DNA from 4 places in the Thioalkalivibrio sp. ALE19 genome. Region 1 is predicted to be linked to each of the others. Evidence: predicted binding sites of a transcription regulator. Region 1 holds the regulator's gene; each other region holds the start of a gene.

Region 1 (4,854 bases):
TCGCTCTTGCCGACGCTGGAGGCCCCCGAGATCAGTACACCGATCCCGAGGATCTCCATGAACACCCCGTGGCGCACCTCGAAATGGGCGAGGCGCTGCTGCAGGAAATAGCGCAGCAGCGCGATGACTTCGTGCGAGGATGTGCGTGTGCACAGGATCACCGGCAGGGGGTCGTCACCTGTCTGCGGCATGCGCGGGAACGGGCAGGTGTCCTCGGCGAAGATCACCATGGTAGTACCGGTGCGGGCCATTTCCAGCACCAGGTGGTCACGCTGCTCGTCGGACAGGCCGGCGATGTAGCGGGCCTCGTAGTCGCCGATGACCTGGATGCGGTTGGGGCGGATCAGGTTCAGGTGGCCGGCCAGCGGCAGGTCGCCATCCCCGAATCCCAGGAGTTCGCGGTCGCCCGCGGCCTCCTCTCCGTGGACGTAGCGCAGGTCCAGACGGCTCCCCATCGCCCGCGTGAGCGCGGCGATGGTGATGTTGCTCGCGGTGCCGTCGGCTGCCGCTTCCGCCCGGTCGGCCATGGTCAGGTATCTCCCAGGGCCCGGGTGAGGGCCTGCTGGACCCCCGCGCTGTCCGCGGCGCGCCGGATGCCGGCGAGGGTGTCCGGCTGCGACAGCCCGCGCGCGAGCTGGGCCAGCAGGTCCAGGTGTTCGCTGGTGGCCTCTTCCGGCACCAGCAGGGCGATCAGGATGTCCACCGGTTCGTGGTCCATGGCTTCGAAATCCACGCCCTGATCCAGACGCAGGACCGCGATGCGGGGCGTATCCAGCTCGGCGAGACGGCCGTGCGGGATCGCCACGCCATGGCCGAGCCCGGTGGAGCCCAGTTTTTCGCGGGCCGACATGGCTTCGAACGCGGCACTGGCCGCCAGTCCGTCCGCGGCCCCGTCCACCAGCAGATCGGCGAGGGTTTCCAGCGCTCGTTTCTTGCTGGAGCAGTCGGTTTCCAGTCCGATGCGCTCCGGGGTGATGAGCTCGGCCGGATTCATCGGCTTACTCGGGTTGTTCGCGGTTGCGCTGGGCGCCCTCGGCGCGATGATGATCCTTGACCTTCTCCTTGTGCTTGATCAGCTGGCGGTCGACCTTGTCGATCAGGCCGTCGATGGCGGCGTACATGTCATCGTGGCTGGCCTCGGCGTGGATGTGGTTGCCGCTGACCTGCAGATTCGCTTCCGCCTTGTTGTGCAGCTTCTGCGTCTTCTCGTGGTTCAGCACCACGTGCACGTCGATCACCTTGTCGAAGTGGCGTTCCAGCTTCTGGAATTTCTCGTTGACGTAGTCGCGCAGGGCGTCGGTGATGTCGACGTGGTGTCCGGTGAGATTGATCTGCATGGGTCAGGCTCCTTTCGGTTTGCTTCCGGTCGGCATGGCGGCCATCTGGCGGCGCTCGCTGGAGGATGGCAGGTTCATGCCCTCCCGGTATTTGGCCACGGTACGCCGGGCCACGTTGATGCCCCGATCCGCCAGGATCTGGGCGAGGCGGGAATCGCTGAGCGGTTTGCCCGGCGTTTCCTCTTCGATGAGTTCGCGGATCATGGCACGAATCGCGGTCGCGGAGCATTCCCCGCCGTCGCTGGTGCCCACGTGACTGGAGAAGAAATACTTGAATTCGAACACCCCGCGGGGGGTGTGCATGTATTTCTGCGTGGTGACCCGCGAGATCGTGGACTCGTGCATCTCCAGGGCTTCGGCGATGTCGCGCAGGATCAGCGGCTGCATCGCCACCTCGCCGTGTTCCAGGAACCCCTGCTGGCGTTCGACGATCGCTCGCGCCACGCGCAGCAGGGTGTCGTTGCGGCTGTGCAGGCTCTTGATGAACCATCGCGCCTCCTGCAGCTGATCGCGCATGAAGGCGCTGTCGCGGGCATCGGAGACCTGGCGGACCATGCCGGCGTAGAGGTCGTTGATGCGAATGCGCGGGGCGATCTCGGGATTCAGGTCGACCTGCCAGCCCCGGTCGGTATGACGCACGTAGACATCCGGGACCACGTATTCCGGCGGTGTCGAGCTGATCTGGGCGCCGGGGCGCGGGTTGAGCGTGCGGATCAGGTCCAGCGCCGCGGCCAGTTCGTCGCCATCGCGTACGCCGCTCTGGCGCTGCAGGGCCTTGTAGTCACGCCGGGCAAGGGCGTCCATGCCGTGTTCCAGGAGCGCGCGCGCCGCCTCGCGCGAGGGCGCGTCCGGCGCCAGCTCGCCCAGCTGGACCTCCAGGCACTCGCGCAGATCCAGCGAACCGACCCCCAGCGGGTCGCAGTGCTGCAACCAGTGGCGTACGGCCTCGACCTCGTCGGTGTCGACGGGGGGGTCTTCACTCCGGCTGATGGTCTCGGCCAGGGTCTCGACGTCGCCCTCGAGGTAGCCGTCGCCGTTGATGGTGTCGATCAGGGCGGCGCCGATGCGCTGGTCGCGCGGGGTCAGGTGCGACAGATGCAGCTGCCACAGCAGGTGATCCTGCAGCCCGCCGCCGTCGTCGTCCGAGGTGTTCTCCAGCGGGTCGCGGTCGTCCAGACCGCGCGGGCTGGCGCTGGCGTCGTAGATGTCTTCCCAGCGGCTGTCGGTCACCAGCTCGTCGGGGATGATGTCCTCCGAGCCGCCGGCATCCACCGTTTCGCCGGTGCCGGCGGCGTCGCTGCCGCTCTCGCCGTCGTCGGTGTTCGCGTCGCTGTCGGTGTCCGCGGTGTCCCCCGCGTCGGCACCGAGTTCGTCATCCTCGGCCTGTTCCAGCATGGGATTGCTTTCCAGCGCCTGCTGGATCTCGGCCTGGAGCTCCAGCGTGGACAGCTGCAGCAGCCGGATGGCCTGCTGCAGCTGCGGCGTCATGGTCAGCGTCTGACCGAGCTGCAGATTCAGCCCGGGCTTCAGCATGAGTTGGGAAAGGCGTTGGTCACCATAAGTGAATAGTAATCCCTTGCTGCGGGCTTGTGCACCGCCCCGGTGCGGCGGTCGGTGTCACAGGCGGAAGTTTTCGCCGAGGTAGACCTCGCGCACGCGGGCGTCGGCCAGCAGTTCGTCCGGCGTGCCCGCGCTCAGCAGGCGCCCCTCGCTGAGGATGTACGCGCGATGGCAGATGCCCAGGGTCTCGCGTACGTTGTGATCCGAGATTAGTACGCCGATGCCGCGTTCGGCCAGGTGGCGGATGACTTCCTGGATCTCGCCGACCGAGATCGGATCGACCCCGGCAAACGGTTCGTCCAGACAGATGAACCGCGGATCGCCGGCCAGCGCGCGGGCGATCTCGGCGCGCCGCCGCTCGCCTCCGGACAGCGCGATCCCGGGGCTGTGGCGCACGGTCTCCAGCTGGAATTCCTCGATCAGGGCGTCGCCGATGCGGCGGCGCTCGTGGCGGTCGAGTTCCGGGCGCAGTTCCAGCACCGCCTGCAGGTTGTCTTCGACCGACAGGCGGCGAAAGATCGAGGCCTCCTGTGGCAGATAGCCCAGCCCGGCGCGGGCGCGTTCGTGGATGGGCGCCCGGGTGATGTCGCGCCCGCCCAGGGTGATGCGCCCGGTATTGGGCCGGATCAGTCCGACCAGGCTGTAGAAGCAGGTGGTCTTGCCGGCCCCGTTGGGTCCCAGCAGGCCGACCACTTCGCCGGGCACCAGGTCCACATCCATCGCGTCCAGCACGGTACGCTGGCCATAGCGCTTGCTCAGCTCGCGGGCGACCAGATGGCCGTCGGCCGCGGGGGTCATGGATCGTCCTCGCGTGGCTGCAGGCGGATGTGCACGCGCTCGTCATCGGTGTCGCCGCGTTCGGCGCGGATCACGTCGCGTTCGAGATCGTAGGTGATGCGCTGCCCGCGGGCATCCTCGGCGGCGGTGATGACGCGTGCCCGTTCGGTCAGGATCACGCGTTCCTCGTCGAGGAAATAGTCGATGCGCAGCCCCTCGGCGATGCGCGTCTCGCCGGTCTCGGGATCGGGCGACTCCAGGCGTGCGGGCTCGCCGTGGGCCTCGATCTCGTAGGGGCGGCGCTCGCGCATGTGCACGATCACGCGGTCCGCCTCCAGGGTGGCATCGCCGCGCACCACGATCACGTCGCCGGTGTAGGTGCCTGTGCCCGCGCGTTCGTCCATCTCGGCGTGGTCCGCGGTGATCTCCACCGGCAGGGCATCCTCGCGGCCGGTCGCCGGCGGGGCCGCCAGGAACACTGCGAGTATGCCCGCCACGGCAAGCAGCGGGGCCGGTCGGCGGATGCCCGCGCGGCGATGTTCGGTTGTGGCCGGGTTCATTCCGGGCGGTCCTCCTGCGGCAGGTCGCTGTACAGCGTGTAGACCTCGGCGAGCAGCTCAATGGTATCCGCTTGCGGGTCGGCGCGCAGGCCGGTACCCCGCTGGAACAGTCCCGGCTGTTCCAGGGTGCTCGGGGCCGACGAGGTCGTCAGCCGGGTGTCCAGCGCCACGCGCACGTCGCGCGACTCGATCACCGTGCGTACGCGCGCGTCGCGTTCGGGGCGCACGCCGCGGGTGTGGCCGAAGGTATGCAGCAGTTCGCGATCGGGCTGATGTGCCGCGCGCGGGGCGCGCCAGGTCCAGTTCAGGCCCCGTTGGTCCAGCAGATCCAGCTCCGGGTCATCGATGAACTGGACCGCATCCCGGTCGTATTCGCGCAGCCGCGACCCCTGCAGGCGGTGGGTGGGCCGCCCGTCCTCGCCGGTGACATGCGCGGTAAACCCCTCGATCTGCAGCGTGGGTTCCGCGTCGGCCGCGGGTTCGGCGGGCGGCTCGGCCGCTGCCGGCCCGGCGAGCAGGCATCCGGCGGCCAGCAGCCGGGCGGCGAGCGGGGCGCGGCGCGGATCCGGGGTCATGCTTGCAGGTAGCTTTCGAGCACGGTCTCAAGGCGGCCGCGCGCG
Region 2 (4,854 bases), on a different contig from region 1:
CTGGCGGACTTCGACGCCATCCCGGAGGCCATGGACCGGCTGCTGCAGGGCGTTAACCGGCTGGACCTCGTGATCCTGAATGCCGGCCTGCTGGGACACATCCAGCGCATGCCGGATGCCCCGATGGAAGAACTGCGCCTGCTGATGGACGTCAATACCTTTGCCAACAAGGTGATTCTGGATCGTCTGCTGACGCGCGAGATCGCGGTCGGCCAGATCGTCGCCATCTCCTCGGGGGCGGCGGTGTTCGGCAATGCCGGCTGGAGCGGGTATTCGCTGTCCAAGGCCGCGATGAACATGCTGATGCAGCTCTACTCGCACGAATTCCCCGGCGTGCCGGTGCACTCGCTGGCACCGGGTCTGATCGACACCGCGATGCAGGACTATCTGTGCGACGAGGCCGACAGCGAGACCTTCACTGCCCTGCAGCGGCTCAAGGCCGCGCGCGGCACCCGCACCATGCCGGAACCGGAAACCGCGGCACGCGACATCCTCGACGTACTGCCTCGGCTGCGCGAACAGCCGTCCGGCAGCTTCGTGGACATCCGTGCACTCAACGACCCGGAAGAATACGCGCGCCTGACCGGTCGGCGCTGACAGGAAAACTTCATCACACCCCATTGGCTTTTGCCGACACAGGAGCGTATAGTCGAATACGTGATTCGCGGTAAGCAGCAACTCCAAGGAAGTCCCCAGTTTTCTGGACCAGTGCTCCCGTTGATCTGTTGGTAGCGTTCCGCAATCACGTTTCTTTAGTTACATGATGAGGTAAGTAGTTGTGAATACCGGTGTTGTTAAGTGGTTCAACGAGAGCAAGGGTTTCGGTTTCATCACCCCCGATGATGGCGGCAAGGACGTGTTCGTGCACTTCTCCGCGATCAACGGTTCGGGCTTCAAGACCCTGGCCGAAGGCCAGAAGGTTTCCTTCGAGATTCAGGAAACCGCCAAGGGTCTGGCCGCGGGTGACGTGACCGCGCTGTAAGACTCCCCGCACTGCGCGCCTCCGGGCGCGCTTCGGGAAGCAGAGGGCCGCCTTCGGGCGGCCCTTTTTTGTGCGCGCTCTCCGCGCAGGCCGCGCAGGTTCGCCCGGAGCGGAACCAAAAAAAGGCCCCGGCGCGAACGCCGGGGCCCGATGACGGCCGGAAAGCCCGCAGGGCTTACAGGCTGTAGTACATGTCGAACTCGATCGGATGGGTGGTCATGCGCATGCGCGTGACGTCTTCCATCTTCAGATCGATGTAGGCATCGATCATGTCGTCGGTGAACACCCCGCCCTGGGTCAGGAACGCGCGGTCGGCGTCCAGCGCCTCCAGGGCCTGATCCAGCGAATGGGCGACCTGCGGGATGCCCTTCTCTTCTTCCGGCGGCAGGTCGTAGAGGTTCTTGTCCATCGCCTCGCCCGGGTGGATCTTGTTCTGGATCCCGTCGATGCCGGCCATCAGCATCGCGGCGAACGCCAGATACGGGTTGGCGGTGGAGTCCGGGAAGCGCAGCTCGATGCGGCGGGCCTTCGGGCTCATCACGAACGGGATGCGGATGGACGCCGAGCGGTTGCGCGCGGAGTAGGCCAGCATCACCGGCGCCTCGAAACCCGGCACCAGACGCTTGTAGCTGTTGGTGGACGGGTTGGTGAAGGCGTTCAGCGCGCGGGCATGCTTGATGATGCCGCCGATGTAGTACAGCGCGGTCTCGGACAGGCCGCCGTACAGGTCACCGGAGAACAGGTTCTTGCCATCCTTCGACAGCGACTGGTGCACGTGCATGCCGGAGCCGTTGTCGCCGACGATCGGCTTGGGCATGAAGGTGGCGGTCTTGCCGTGCATGTGGGCAACGTTCTGCACCACGTACTTGAGCATCTGCACTTCGTCGGATTTCTTGGTCAGGGTCGCCGCGCCGACGCCGATCTCGCACTGGCCGGCCGTCGCCACCTCGTGGTGATGCACCTCGGTGGTCAGGCCCATCTCGGTCATCACTTCACACATGGTGGAGCGGATGTCGTGCAGGCTGTCGACCGGCGGGACCGGGAAGTAGCCACCCTTCACGCCCGGACGATGGCCAATGTTGCCGTCGTCATACACGCGCTCGGAGTTCCAGGAGGCCTCCTGGGAATCCACGCGGCAATAGGAACCGGAGAGGTCGGAGCCCCACTTCACGTCGTCGAACACGAAGAACTCGTTCTCCGGACCGAACAGCGCGGTGTCGGCAATGCCGGTGCTCTGCAGATAAGCCTCGGCACGACGCGCCAGCGAGCGCGGGCAGCGGTCGTAGCCCTGCATGGTGGCCGGTTCCACGACATCGCAGCGGATGTTCATGGTCATGTCCTCGAAGAACGGGTCGATGGCCGCGGACTCCGGATCCGGCATCAGGATCATGTCGGATTCGTTGATGCCCTTCCATCCGGAGATGGAAGAGCCGTCGAACATCTTGCCTTCTTCGAAGGAATCTTCGTCGAGGTCGTGGGCCGGCAGGGTGACATGCTGTTCCTTGCCCTTGGAATCGGTAAAACGAAGGTCAACGAAACGGACTTCCTGTTCCTGGATCTGCTTCAGCACTTCGGCTGCGGACATAATGAGGACTCCTCTGGTCTTCAGTTTGAGACGGTCGATGCCGGTGCGGTCGCCTGGGGCCGATCGGCGTCTGCCCGTTGGTCATGCAGGTGGCGTGCCAGTCTGCAAGCCCCGGTTCGGGGCGCCTCTGCGCCCATCTCTGCGCCACCACGGCCGAATGCCGCACACCCGCAGTGCACAGGATGCACCAATATAGTGCTACCGCGCGGCATGCGCCCTCATTCGGTGCAAGGCCGATAGAGCACGGTCACCTGTCCCAGTACCGGCCCCAGAACGGGGTGTTCCCGCAGCTGCCGGGTCAGCAGATCGGCGCGCTCCTGCAGGGCGGCTCCCGTCCGTGCGGGATCCAGCCGCAGGGTGACGGTGGCATGCACCCGCCCGCCGAGATAATGCAGGGAGAGGTGTTCCAGGGCCTCCAGCTCGGGGAAACCGGCCCAGGCCTCGCGCAGGCCGGCCACCAGATCGGGGCGCAGGGGCAGCCGCGAGCTGGCCACCTGGTCCTCGTCGTTCTCGGGGTCCACGTGCACCGTGATGTCGCTGACCTCGCCCGCCTCCTCGGTCACCGCGCGATGCACGGCATCGGCGATGCGGTGCCCCTCGGACACCGAGATCATCGGCGCGACCTGCACGTGCACGTCGGCCACCGCGTCGTCGCCGGAGCGGCGGGTGCGCAGCATGTGGGCATCCTTTACGCCAGGCACGTCCAGGATGGTGCGATGGATGCGCTCGACCTTTTCCGGTTCCAGCGCGGTGTCGATCAGCTCGGCCACGCTGCGACGGATCAGGCGGCCGGCGACATGCAGGATGAACAGGGCCACCAGCAGCGCCGCCAGCGCGTCCAGCCACGGCCAGCCGGCGACCGCGCCGGCCACCCCCAGCAGCACGATGACCGAAGAGATCGCGTCGGTGCGGTGATGCCAGGCGTTTGCCTCCAGCATGCGCGAGCCCAGCCGGCGCGCGACCCGACGGGTGTACTGGTACAGACCCTCCTTGGCCACCAGGGTCACCACGGCGAAGGCGACCGCCAGCGGTGCCGGCCCCGTGGCATCGTCCAGCTCCAGCAGGCGTCCGCCGGCGCCCCAGGCGATGGCCAGCCCCGCCAGCGCGAGGAACAGGCCCACGACCACCGTCGCGAGCGTCTCGATGCGGCCGTGGCCGTAGGGGTGATCCCGATCGGGGGAAGCGGCGGCATGCCCTGCCGCGACCAGGACCACGGCATCGGTGACCAGGTCGGAGACGGTGTGCACGCCATCGGCGATCAGGGCCTGGGAGTTGAGCAGCCAGCCGCTGAGCAGCTGGGTCACGGCCAGCCCGGAGTTCACCGCGGCGCCGGTGAGCGTGACCCGGCGCGTGTCGCGGTAGCGCCGGTCGTCGGTGCCCGACTCGAGCGGGTCGGGCGGTTCGGCGGGCGCCCTGTCCGGCTGCTGCTGGTGATCCGCGGCCATCGTACCCCCGGAGATGCCTCGATTCGGGGCATTATGGACCGCGCCGCGACCTCCGGCCACCGCAGCCGGGCCGGGCGGTGGCCGCACCCGGGCGCGGGCCGATATACTGCCGCCCCTGATCCGCTCCGGACCCCCAGCCATGGCGAACGCAAGCGACCGAACCGAGACCGCGAGTCCCACCTTCCAGGATCTGATCCGCCGACTGCAGGATTACTGGAACGACCACGGCTGCGTGGTGATGCAGCCCTACGACATGGAGATGGGCGCCGGGACCTTCCACCCGGCGACCTTCCTGCGCTCGATCGGGCCGGAACCCTGGCGCGCCGCGTACGTGCAGCCCAGCCGGCGCCCGACCGACGGCCGCTACGGCGACAACCCCAATCGCCTGCAGCACTACTATCAGTTCCAGGTGCTGCTGAAGCCCTCCCCGGCCGACATCCAGGATCTGTATCTCGGCTCGCTGGAGGCGCTGGGCTTCGACACGCTGACCCACGACGTCCGCTTCGTCGAGGACAACTGGGAATCGCCGACGCTGGGCGCCTGGGGGCTGGGCTGGGAGGTCTGGCTGAACGGCATGGAGGTGACCCAGTTCACCTACTTCCAGCAGGTGGGCGGGATCGACTGCCACCCGGTCTCCGGCGAGATCACTTACGGGCTGGAGCGCCTGGCGATGTATCTGCAGGGCGTGGAGAGCGTCTACGACCTGGTCTGGACCGTCGGCCCGGACGGGCGCGCGGTCACCTACGGCGACGTCTATCACCAGAACGAGGTCGAGCAGTCGAAGTACAACTTCGAGCACGCCGACCGCGCTGCCCTGTTCGCCGCGTTCGACCATCATGCAG
Region 3 (4,854 bases), on a different contig from region 1:
CGATCAGATCTCCGCGCTGCACAAGTCGGTGCGCGGTTCCGACCCCAACGCGGCGGTGTACTGGCTGACCCGCATGCTGGATGCCGGCTGCGATCCGGACTACCTGGGCCGGCGGCTGCTGCGCATGGCCTACGAGGACATCGGCCTGGCCGCAGTCGGGCTGGGCGCGCGGGTGCTCGCGGCCTGGCAGACCCTGGAACGCCTGGGCCGGCCGGAAGGTGACCTGGCGCTGGTGCAGGCGGTGATCGAACTGGCCGCCGCACCCAAGAGCAACAGTGCCTACGTTGCGCTGAACCAGGCGCGCGCGGCGATCCGCGAGACCGGGAGCCCGGGCGTGCCGCTGCATCTGCGCAACGCGCCGACCGAGCTGATGCGCGCGGAAGGCTTCGGGGCCGGGTACCGCTACGATCACGACGAGCCCGATGGCTTCGCCCGCGGGCAGGTCTACCTGCCGGAGGGTCTGGAAGACGAGCGCTTCTACAGCCCGCGCCGGGACGGCACCGAGCGCGCGCTGGCGGAGCGCCTGGACCGTCTGCGCGACGCGGGCGGAAACCCCGGCGGGGAGGGCTGACCGGGTTGCGCATCCGGCATCACAAGCGGTGGCTGACGGTGGCGGCGATCCTGTTCGGTGTGTCGCTGGCGTGGATCCTGCTGACCACCGAGTGGCCGAGCCTTGGCTTCCCGCTGGGCGAGGTGGAGGCCTGGCTGCGGGGCTGGGGTGCGGGTGCCTATCTGGTGTTCGTGCTCGCCTTCATGCTGCTGGCCCTGTTCCCGCTGCCCAGTACCTTCTGGATCCTGCTGGGCGGGGCCCTGTTCGGCCCCTTCACCGGCGCCGCCCTCAGCCTGCTGGCAGCGACCCTGGCGGCGGTCATTGCCTTCCTGCTGGCGCGTACCTGGCTGCAGCCCTGGCTGGCCCCGCGCATGGGCCCGCGCAGCTCGCGGCTGCGCGCCGATGTGGAGGCCGAGGGCTGGCGGGTCGTGGCCCTGACCCGCCTGGTGCCGGTGTTTCCGTTCGCCCCAACCAATTACGCCCTGGGGCTGGTCCGGCTGCCGCTGCCGGTCTTCGCGCTGACCACCATGGTCGCCCTGATCCCCAGCCTGTTCGCCTATGCCTGGCTGGGGCACGCCACCCGGGAGATCGCCAGTGGCGCCGACAGCGGGGTACAGCTGGGTCTGGCCCTGCTCGCGGTGCTGGCGCTGTTGCTGTTGCTGCCGCGCCTGGTGCGCCGCATCTGGCTGGGCCAGAAGACACTGCACACCGAGGCGCCAATGACTTCAGTGTCTCCCTCAGACCCAGGCGAGCAGGACCCCGATGCCCAGGGCGAGGAACAGCAGGGCGGCGAGCGCGCGTAACAGCCGCAGGGGCAGGTGGCAGGCGAAGCGCTGGCCCAGCCACACCACCGGGGCATTCGCGAGCACCATGCCGATGGTCGAGCCGATCACGACCAGGATCAGGCTGTCGAAGGTCGCGGCCAGCGCGCCGGTGGCGACCTGGGTCTTGTCGCCCATCTCGACCAGGAAGAACAGCACCGTGGTGGTCCAGAACACGCCGTGTTTCGACGCGGCCGGCAGCTCGTCCTCGCCATCCGGGACCAGTACCCAGGCGGCCATCACGATGAACCCGATCCCCAGACCCCAGCGCAGCCAGTCCTCCGGGATGCTGGCGCCGATCCACACGCCCGCCAGCGCGGCCAGGAAGTGATTGGCCAGCGTGGCCACCACGATGCCCCAGATGATGGGCCAGGTCTGCTGGTAGCGGCAGATCAGGAGCAGGGCGAGGAGCTGGGTCTTGTCGCCCATCTCGGCGATGGCGACGATGACGGTAGAGACGAGCAGGGCTTCCATGACGGTCTTCCGGGCCGGGTGGGTGGGCAAGACACGTGACATCGCACCACCCACCCGGCCACGGATCGGGGCGCCATGCCACAGGTCTCGCGGGGCCCGGTGCCGCATCGGCGGCGGGGCTGTCTGCACCACGGTCCTCCGGGCGGAGGATCGAATCTGTTGATGCAGACCCCGGTGAGGCAAGGCCACCCGGGTCGCTACTCCCCTGAAGCTGGCAGGACTCTAGTCATCCCGGTCCGCGCGGGCAAGGACGATCGCGGCTCCGGGCTGCGCCGCCGCCGGGGCTTGGGTAGCATGCGCGCGATGAAACGCTTCCTTTACTGGGTCGATCGGGCCCCCCTTTGGCTGTTCGCACTGCTGGTTGCGACCGTCGGCCTGGCCCCCTGGATCCCCGAGCCGCATGTCGCGGAGAAACTGCGCTGGCTGTTTGCCGGGGAACTTACCCGGCCACTCGATGTGCTCGACCTGGTCGTCCATGCCGTGCCCTGGCTGTTGATGGCGTTCAAGCTCTATCGCAACAGTCTCACCACGAAGGGCGCCCCCTGAGCCGATTGTTTCTCCCTGGCTTGTGGGAAATCGACGCGCCGCTTGCCGGCCGCTACCGATTTCGCACCTTTTCAACCCCGGGAGACTCCCATGCGCTTTATTGTTGCCGTCACCGCCGGTACCGACGACCCGACCCGCGCCACGCTTGGCATGATTGCCGCCAATGTGGCCAAGCAGCAGGGCCACGACGTGACCGTCTGGCTGCAGGGCGAGGCCGTGAACATCGCCAACCGCAACGTGTACGACAAGATCGTCGGCCATAACATGCCGGCAATGAAGGACATCGTGGATTCGCTGGTGAGTGAAGGCGTTCCGTTCTGGGCCTGCGAGGCCTGCGCCAAGGGTCGCGACGTCGGCGAGCACAACTTCCTGCCGAACGCCGAGATGGCCGGCATGGGCCACTACGTCCAGGCCGTCGCCGAGTTCGACCGCTCCATGAGCTTCTGATCGGCCGTGCCGTTCCGCGGGCGGGGCGTGATGCCCCGCCCGTTTTTGTTTGTACCCCCGCTGTCAGTCGGTCGAACTGGCACATCGCATGCTTGTTTGTTCCGGGAGTGATTCACGGACGACGAGCATGACCCAGAACACATCCCCGAATTTTTCCCTCGAAGAGTCCATTGGCGATTTCCTGGTCGCCTCGCGCAAGTGCGAGGTGGTGAGCCTGGAGCGCCTGCTGGAGGCGGTGCAGCTGGTCGGGCGCATCCGCGCGCTGGTGCATGCCCTGCAGCGCGAGCGCGGGGCCTCCAGCCTCTGGATCGGGTCCGGCGGCCAGCGCTATACCCGCGAACTGGAGCAGTACCGGGCCGAATCGGACGCCGCCGCGGCCGCGTTCCGCGAGCACCTGGATGGCTGGCTGGCCCCGGACGCCTGCGCCCATGGCCGCAGTCGGCTGCTGGGGCGCATGGCGCTGGCGCTGCATGGCCTGTCCGGCCTGGGCAGCCTGCGCGAGGAGGTCCTGGAGCTGACCCTGAGCCCGATGGACTCGACCCGCGGCTTCAGCGAGCTGATTCGCGCCCTGATGGCCCTGGTGTTCGAGGCTGCGGATTCGGCGACCGATCCCGAGGTCTCGCGGGCCCTGGTGGCCCTGCTGAACTTCATGCAGGGCAAGGAACTGGCAGGGCAGGAGCGCGCGATCGGGGCCGCCGGGTTTGGCGCCGCGAACTTCGAGCCCGAACTGCGCCAGGCGCTGGTCCATCGGATCGATGCCCAGGAACGGGCGTTCCGCATCTTCTCCGAGTTCGCGGCACCGGCGGCCTGTGCCGCCTGGCGCGAGCTGCAGACGGCGGCCTTCGCCGCCGACATCGAGCGTCTGCGCCGCCGGGCCTGTACCGAGGCCTCAGGGCACCACGACCCCGCCCGGGCCGAGGAATGGTTTGCCTGTACCACCGCGCGCATCGACGCGATGAAGGAGATCGAGGATCTGCTGGAGATGCACCTGAACGAGTGCTGCTCGGCACGCATCACGGCGGATCGCGCGGACCTCGGCGCGGTGCGTGACCGGGTCGCGCAACTCGCCGAGTCGGAACTGCGCGACAGCGTCCCGTATGCGGTGTTCTTCGGCGCGCCGGAGGGCCTGGAGCCCGCGCAGGAGGAGGGCGATGCCGCACTCAACGTACCGATCGTCGGACACTCGGTGATGGACTTGGTGCAGCGCCAGGCGGCCCGGCTGCAGTCGGTGGAGGATGAACTGCATGCGGCACGCCAGGCCCTGGCCGAGCGCAAGACCATCGAGCGTGCCAAGGCGCTGCTGATCCAGCACCGCGGCCTCAGCGAGGACCAGGCCTACAAGCTCCTGCGCCAGACGGCGATGAACCAGAACCGGCGCCTGGCCGAGGTCGCCGAGGCGACCGTCGCGATGTCCGACCTGCTGGGCAAGGGCGGCCTGTAGCTAACTCCCCGGGAAACGGATGCCGGCCCTGTGGGAGCGGGCTTGCCCGCGAAGCACCTACCAGTGTCCGCGACTGGCAGGGGCTTCGCCGCCAAGGCGGCTCCTACAGGTAGTGCACCAGCGCGGTTCATCTGCACCGCCGGTGTGCCCCAGGGTGGTGCCGCTTGCGAGTGATATTCCCCTGCGAAGATTCGATTGAGTACCGGGAACCGTCCGATTTTTCCGCGTCAGGATAGGCTTTGCGCCCTATCGGTCGATCAGCAACGGCTAATTGGCACACCTCCTGCAGGAATACCGGCAAGACGAGCCAACGGCGGTTCGTCGCCTGACAACAGGGAGACCCGACGACCGGGCCTCCCACGGGACTGGACAAAGGCGTCCATCACCCGGCTGCAAACGCGGCCGGGCTGATAGGACGCCTTTTTTCGTTTTTGGGATGTGTTTGCTGACAAGGGGAGTGAACCCGCAATGACCGATCACACGAATGACACGAAAAAGACCTCCGGCCTGTCGCGCCGGCGTTTCCTTCAGGCCGGCGGCGTTCTGGCAGGGGGCGCCGCCTTGGGGATGCATCC
Region 4 (4,854 bases), on a different contig from region 1:
CGGAGACCCTTTCCTGCACGTCCGGGAGCAGCAGGTTGGTGAATTCCAGGCGGCTGCCATAGGGGATCTCCTGCAGCACTTCATTCGGCAGTTCCACGCACATGCCTTCGGCTGAAAGGTCCACCACCGATCCCTCGATCGGTTCTTCGTGCATCTCGCCCTGGATCTGCAGGGTCGGGCGGTTGCTCAGGGGGATATGAACGCGGAAGGTCTCGCGACGCTGCAGGTATTGCAGTTCGGCGGGATACGGACACTCGTAGAGGTCTCCCGGCGATTCGCTCACGATCTGGCGGACCTCGGTGGTAAACCGCACGGCCACGCCGCGCAGGGTCGCGAAGACGCGCAGGGGCTGGCCGGGCCGGATCCGCTGGTGGAGGGAAGGGGGTTGCAGCTGGTCGAGGTAGAGACGTCGCGCGTCGGCATCCAGACGGATCAGCGCCGAGGTGTACAGCGGGCCGCTTTCTTCCAGGCGGATACTGACCAGGGTCAGGCCATGGTCCAGGTCGCGCAGGATCTGGCCGATGCGTTCCGGGGTGTCGACGGTATAATCGTTGTCATCCATGAGGGCACGTCGCGTCCGAAGTGGGTTCGCGCATCATACACCCTGTGACGGAGTTCACGCCTGTCCGGACCAACCCGGGCTCAGGCGCGGGTGATGGTCTGGCCGGTGGTACGACGGTGGCGGGCCTTGCCGTAGGGATCGTAGGTCGTGGCCGGGCCGCTGTCCTCGCCGCGCAGGATCTGCATGGACATCTGCACCCGGCGCTGGTTGCGTTCGATCAGCCGGGCATTGCCCTGGTTGAGTTCGTTGCAGCGTTCGATCGTCGCCCGCAGCGCCTGCCAGCGGTCATTGAGGTGCTCCCCTCCCTCCAGCCGCGCGAACAGCCGCGCCACCCCTTCCGGGGTGAACTCGGCCCCGCGGGCCTCGATCCATTGCTGCTGTTTGCGGGTTTCGGTTTCCAGTGCCTGCAGCAGTTCCTGCTTGCGCTGGACCGCGGCCTGCAGCCGATCCGGTTCGCGTGACTCAATGGCCCGGGTTTCCTCCAGCAGGATATCCTCCAGCCGTTGTCCGAGACGGATGGATTCCTCCAGGGAAGGACGAATTCCGGTTTCGTCGGTCACCATCGGATCACCGCAGCAGGCCTTCGATTTCCATCATGCGATCGGCCAGCTCTTCGTTGTCGATCGGGTAGTTCCCCTGAGCGATCGCCTCGCGGATCTCGGCCACCTTCGCCTCGTTGAACGGTGCGGCCTCGCTGGCTTCGCCGCTGCCGTTCATGGCCTGGGCGGCGCCGGTCAGGGTGACGGCGTCGCCGCTGGCGGCATCGCCATTGCCGGCGCGATCCACCCCGTTACCGCCGGTGCGGGCGTCGTCGTCACGGCCGCGGACTCCGCCGTTCTGGCTGTCGGGGCGCAGGCCGTTGATGTTGGGGCCTTTGATATCCATGACTTTGTCCTGTCGTTTTACTGGTCTACCGCGTGTATCGGCCGGAATGCCCGAAACTGTAGGGTCGGTTGCGGGATTTCCGTCACATTTTACTACAGGGCGACGCGAACCGTGCCCGATGGCTGGACCTCGCCCTCGATCTCGCGTCCGGAGGAGGTGTTGCGCACGCGGATCCAGTCGCCGGCCGTGGCGTCCTCCAGGGCTTCGCCCTGCATGCGGATAGTGACGCTGCCGCTGTTGGCGAGGATGGTAACGCGCTGGCCGCGCTGGATCACCTGACGTTCATTAACGTGCTGCTGGCCGATGACCTGGCCCTGGCGAATCGCGCGGCGGGTCTGCAGACCGACCACCTCGGATGCGTCCTCGAAATAATGGCTGGCCTGGCGCGACGTCTCGATGCGCTCCATGCGCAGATCGCCCGGCCCCAGGGTCTGCTGGCGCGACAGGTTGCGGCGGGCCACCACCACCTCGGCGTGGCGTTCCACGGTGGCCGGAACGTACACCGACCAGGTCACCGGCCCGGGACAGCGGATGTTGACCGCGGTATTGCCCCTCGGGCGGCCGCCGGGCGGCAGCGAGGCCTCCAGGGGTTCTTCGCAGCGCTTGAGGCGCAGGCGGTCGTCGACATGACCGAGTTGCACCTCCACATCGTCGCCGTTGTGGTCCCCAAGCTGCTGGTGCAGGAACCGTTCCGCGCTGTCACGAATGTTCTGCACCGGCTCGATCTCCGCTTGCGCGGTCGGGGCGAGGAGCGCGAGCATCAGAAGAAGCGCACCCCCGCTGCGGCCCGGGCTGCGGTACGGGAGCAAAGCCTGTAACTTGAAAAGGTGCATGTCCGGTCACCGTTGACCCTGTGTCTTCGTCACGGAATACATGCAGATTCTGTGCCATGGCATCCGGCGCCTGTCCTGCGCGTCCGATGCGTGGTTCAAGCTCCCGCCGGCGCGGCCGTTAGCAGGGAGAACAACCCAGGGGGCGAGAACCGTGAGTCAGTTTATTGACGACGTGAACCAGCGCACGCAGATGGTCGGGCAGAACCGGATGGAGCTGCTGCTGTTCTATCTGGGCGGCACGCAGACTTTCGGGATCAACGTGTTCAAGGTGCGCGAGGTGATTCCGCTGCCGCAGTTGCGCCAGATTCCCGGGTCCGCCGGGGTGGTGCGGGGCGTCACCACCCTGCGCGACAAGACCGTGCCGATCATCGATCTGGCGCGGGCGATGGGCATGCAGTCGACGCGGGCCGGGGCGGACGGGCAGCAGAAGGTTGTGATCACGGAGTTCAACCGCTCGGTGCAGGGCTTCATGGTGTCGGCGGTGGATCGCATCGTGAACGTCAACTGGGACCAGGTGAAGTCGCCCCCGCGCGGCACCGGTCGTGAGTCGTTTCTGGTGGCGGTCACCGAACTCGACAACAAGCTGGTGGAGATCATCGACGTGGAGCGCGTGCTGTCGCTGGTCAATCCGTTGCCCACCGAGGTGTCGGAAAGCGTGCGTTCCGCAGTGGCCGAGCAGACACCCGAGCGTCGGGAAATCGTCATCGCCGACGACTCGGTGGTGGCCCGCCGCCAGATCGAAAGCGCCATCCAGGGGCTCGAGTGGCCCTACGTGCTGTGCAAGGACGGGCGTGAAGCCCTGGATTACCTGGAGGAGAAAGCCGCCGAGGGTCCGATCCACGACACGGTCGAGCTGGTGATCTCGGATATCGAAATGCCGCGCATGGACGGTTACACCCTGACGGCAAAGATCCGCGAGAACGAGCGGCTGCGGCCGCTGCGGGTGCTGCTGCATTCCTCGCTCAGCGGCGAATTCAATACCGACATGGTGCGTCGGGCCGGTGCGGATGCGTTCCTCTCCAAGTTCAACCCGGACGAACTGGCCAGTGCGATCCTGGAACAGATCAACAAGACCGCCTGAGATGTCGGTGGTTGCCGGGGGCGAACGGTTGCCGGCCCGGCCGGGGCGGGTGGCCGGCGCTTGCCGCCCCTTTGCAGGCTGCGGACTCCCGCAAGGCCGCCTCGAAGCCCTATACTGTGGCGGCATGGAATCATCGAACCGAACAACCAGCGGACGGCGGACGGGCCCGGCACGCGTCAAGGCGGAGATGTGTGCGTGATCGATTCCCGTGACTACGAAGAATTCGCGCGCTTTCTCTCCGAGTGCTGTGGCCTGGTGCTGGGGGACAGCCGCCAGTACCTGGTGTCCAGCCGGCTGTCCCGCCTGCTGGATGAATTTGGCTACAAGGACGTGCCGGAACTGCTGCACGCGCTGCGCAAGGCGCCCAGCCCGAAGCTGCGCACGCGCGTGATCGACGCGATGACCACCAACGAAACCTCCTGGTTTCGCGACGGTTTTCCGTTCGAGATCCTGCGCCACGTGATCCTCCCGGAGCTGGCGTCCACTCGGTCGTCGATCAAGGTCTGGTCGGCCGGGTGTTCCAGTGGCCAGGAGCCCTACAGCATCTCGATGGTGGTCTCGGAATGGGAGGCCTCGCGCCCGCGCCGGGTGGTGCCCGTCAGCATTCTCGGCACGGACCTGTCCGAGGGCGTGCTGGAAGACGCCCGCAAGGGAGTCTATGACGGTCTGAGCATCGTGCGCGGGCTGAGCGAGTCGCGGCGGTCCCGGTTCTTCCAGACCGTGCCCGAGGGGCACAAGATCATCCCCGAGGTGCAGCGCCGCTGCCGGTTCCAGAAACTCAATCTGGTCGACAGCTACGCGGCGCTGGGCAAGTTCGACATCGTGTTCTGCCGTAACGTCCTGATCTATTTCTCCGCCGAGACCAAGCGTCAGGTCCTTGACGGTATTGCGAAGCAGCTTAACCCCGGTGGCTATCTGTTTCTTGGCGCTTCCGAGACGGTCGGCCCCTACAGCAAGGCCTACGAAACCGTGCGCACCGAGTACGGTTCGGTCCTGCGTCTGAAGGGCTGAACCCCGCCCGCGCCGGGCCTGCAACGGGCCCGGCGGTCGTTTCCGACGCGGTGATTCGCCGCGTGGCCGACCGCGCGCCGGCGTCCCTCCCAATCCTTTTCCCCTTTTGCCGGCAGCCAATGGCACGGCGATTGCATCGTCGTGGTCAGGCAACGGATGCCCGCCATGCGCGGGCCGGACGGAACGGGATGAGCATATCGCTGGACAAGGCACTCGGGATTCTGCCGGAGTCGGTGAACCTGCGTTCGCAGCGCATGGAGGTTCTGAGCTCGAACATCGCCAATGCCGACACCCCCGGCTACAAGGCGCGGGACCTGGATTTTCGCAGCCAGCTGGAGGCGGCTTCGGGGGGTGGTGGCCAGCTGCAGCTCAGCAAGACCCGGGCCGGTCATCAGGATCCGGGGACGGCCGCCGCGGGCACCGGGGCCGAGCTCAAGTACCGCATCCCCTCGCAGCCGTCTCTGGACGGCAACACCGTGGAT

What was found. Region 1 encodes sigma-54, which starts transcription at its own class of promoters, with help from an activator protein. Its sites were predicted from a motif close to TGGCANGNTNCNTGCTT; they were not measured.
Region 2: glnA (glutamate--ammonia ligase) is a predicted target of sigma-54. The motif match lies at 2,651-2,667, and genes of this name have one in related genera.
Region 3: F787_RS0102315 (nitrate regulatory protein) is a predicted target of sigma-54. The motif match lies at 2,916-2,932, and genes of this name have one in related genera.
Region 4: flgA (flagellar basal body P-ring formation chaperone FlgA) is a predicted target of sigma-54. The motif match lies at 2,321-2,337, and genes of this name have one in related genera.

Annotation. Positions count from the first base shown of each region.
Region 1 is NZ_AUAG01000001.1:56,979-61,832, reverse strand. Features, by position in the region: gene hprK (HPr(Ser) kinase/phosphatase) at 1-527, opposite strand, end outside; gene F787_RS0100320 (PTS sugar transporter subunit IIA) at 530-994, opposite strand; gene hpf (ribosome hibernation-promoting factor, HPF/YfiA family) at 999-1,337, opposite strand; gene F787_RS0100310 (RNA polymerase factor sigma-54) at 1,341-2,870, opposite strand; gene lptB (LPS export ABC transporter ATP-binding protein) at 2,955-3,695, opposite strand; gene lptA (lipopolysaccharide transport periplasmic protein LptA) at 3,692-4,234, opposite strand; gene lptC (LPS export ABC transporter periplasmic protein LptC) at 4,231-4,809, opposite strand; gene F787_RS0100290 (HAD family hydrolase) at 4,806-4,854, opposite strand, start outside.
Region 2 is NZ_AUAG01000004.1:6,448-11,301, forward strand. Features, by position in the region: gene F787_RS0102785 (SDR family NAD(P)-dependent oxidoreductase) at 1-597, shown strand, start outside; gene F787_RS0102790 (cold-shock protein) at 779-982, shown strand; gene glnA (glutamate--ammonia ligase) at 1,158-2,567, opposite strand; gene F787_RS0102800 (cation diffusion facilitator family transporter) at 2,786-4,012, opposite strand; gene glyQ (glycine--tRNA ligase subunit alpha) at 4,152-4,854, shown strand, end outside.
Region 3 is NZ_AUAG01000003.1:69,733-74,586, reverse strand. Features, by position in the region: gene F787_RS0102340 (replication-associated recombination protein A) at 1-571, shown strand, start outside; gene F787_RS0102335 (TVP38/TMEM64 family protein) at 577-1,353, shown strand; gene F787_RS0102330 (TMEM165/GDT1 family protein) at 1,288-1,845, opposite strand; gene F787_RS0102325 (hypothetical protein) at 2,149-2,391, shown strand; gene F787_RS0102320 (DsrE family protein) at 2,482-2,838, shown strand; gene F787_RS0102315 (nitrate regulatory protein) at 2,966-4,279, shown strand; gene F787_RS0102310 (CmpA/NrtA family ABC transporter substrate-binding protein) at 4,748-4,854, shown strand, end outside.
Region 4 is NZ_AUAG01000030.1:16,789-21,642, reverse strand. Features, by position in the region: gene F787_RS0111970 (flagellar brake protein) at 1-562, opposite strand, end outside; gene F787_RS0111965 (flagella synthesis protein FlgN) at 643-1,125, opposite strand; gene flgM (flagellar biosynthesis anti-sigma factor FlgM) at 1,130-1,447, opposite strand; gene flgA (flagellar basal body P-ring formation chaperone FlgA) at 1,540-2,208, opposite strand; gene F787_RS0111950 (chemotaxis protein) at 2,432-3,361, shown strand; gene F787_RS0111945 (protein-glutamate O-methyltransferase CheR) at 3,557-4,372, shown strand; gene flgB (flagellar basal body rod protein FlgB) at 4,561-4,854, shown strand, end outside.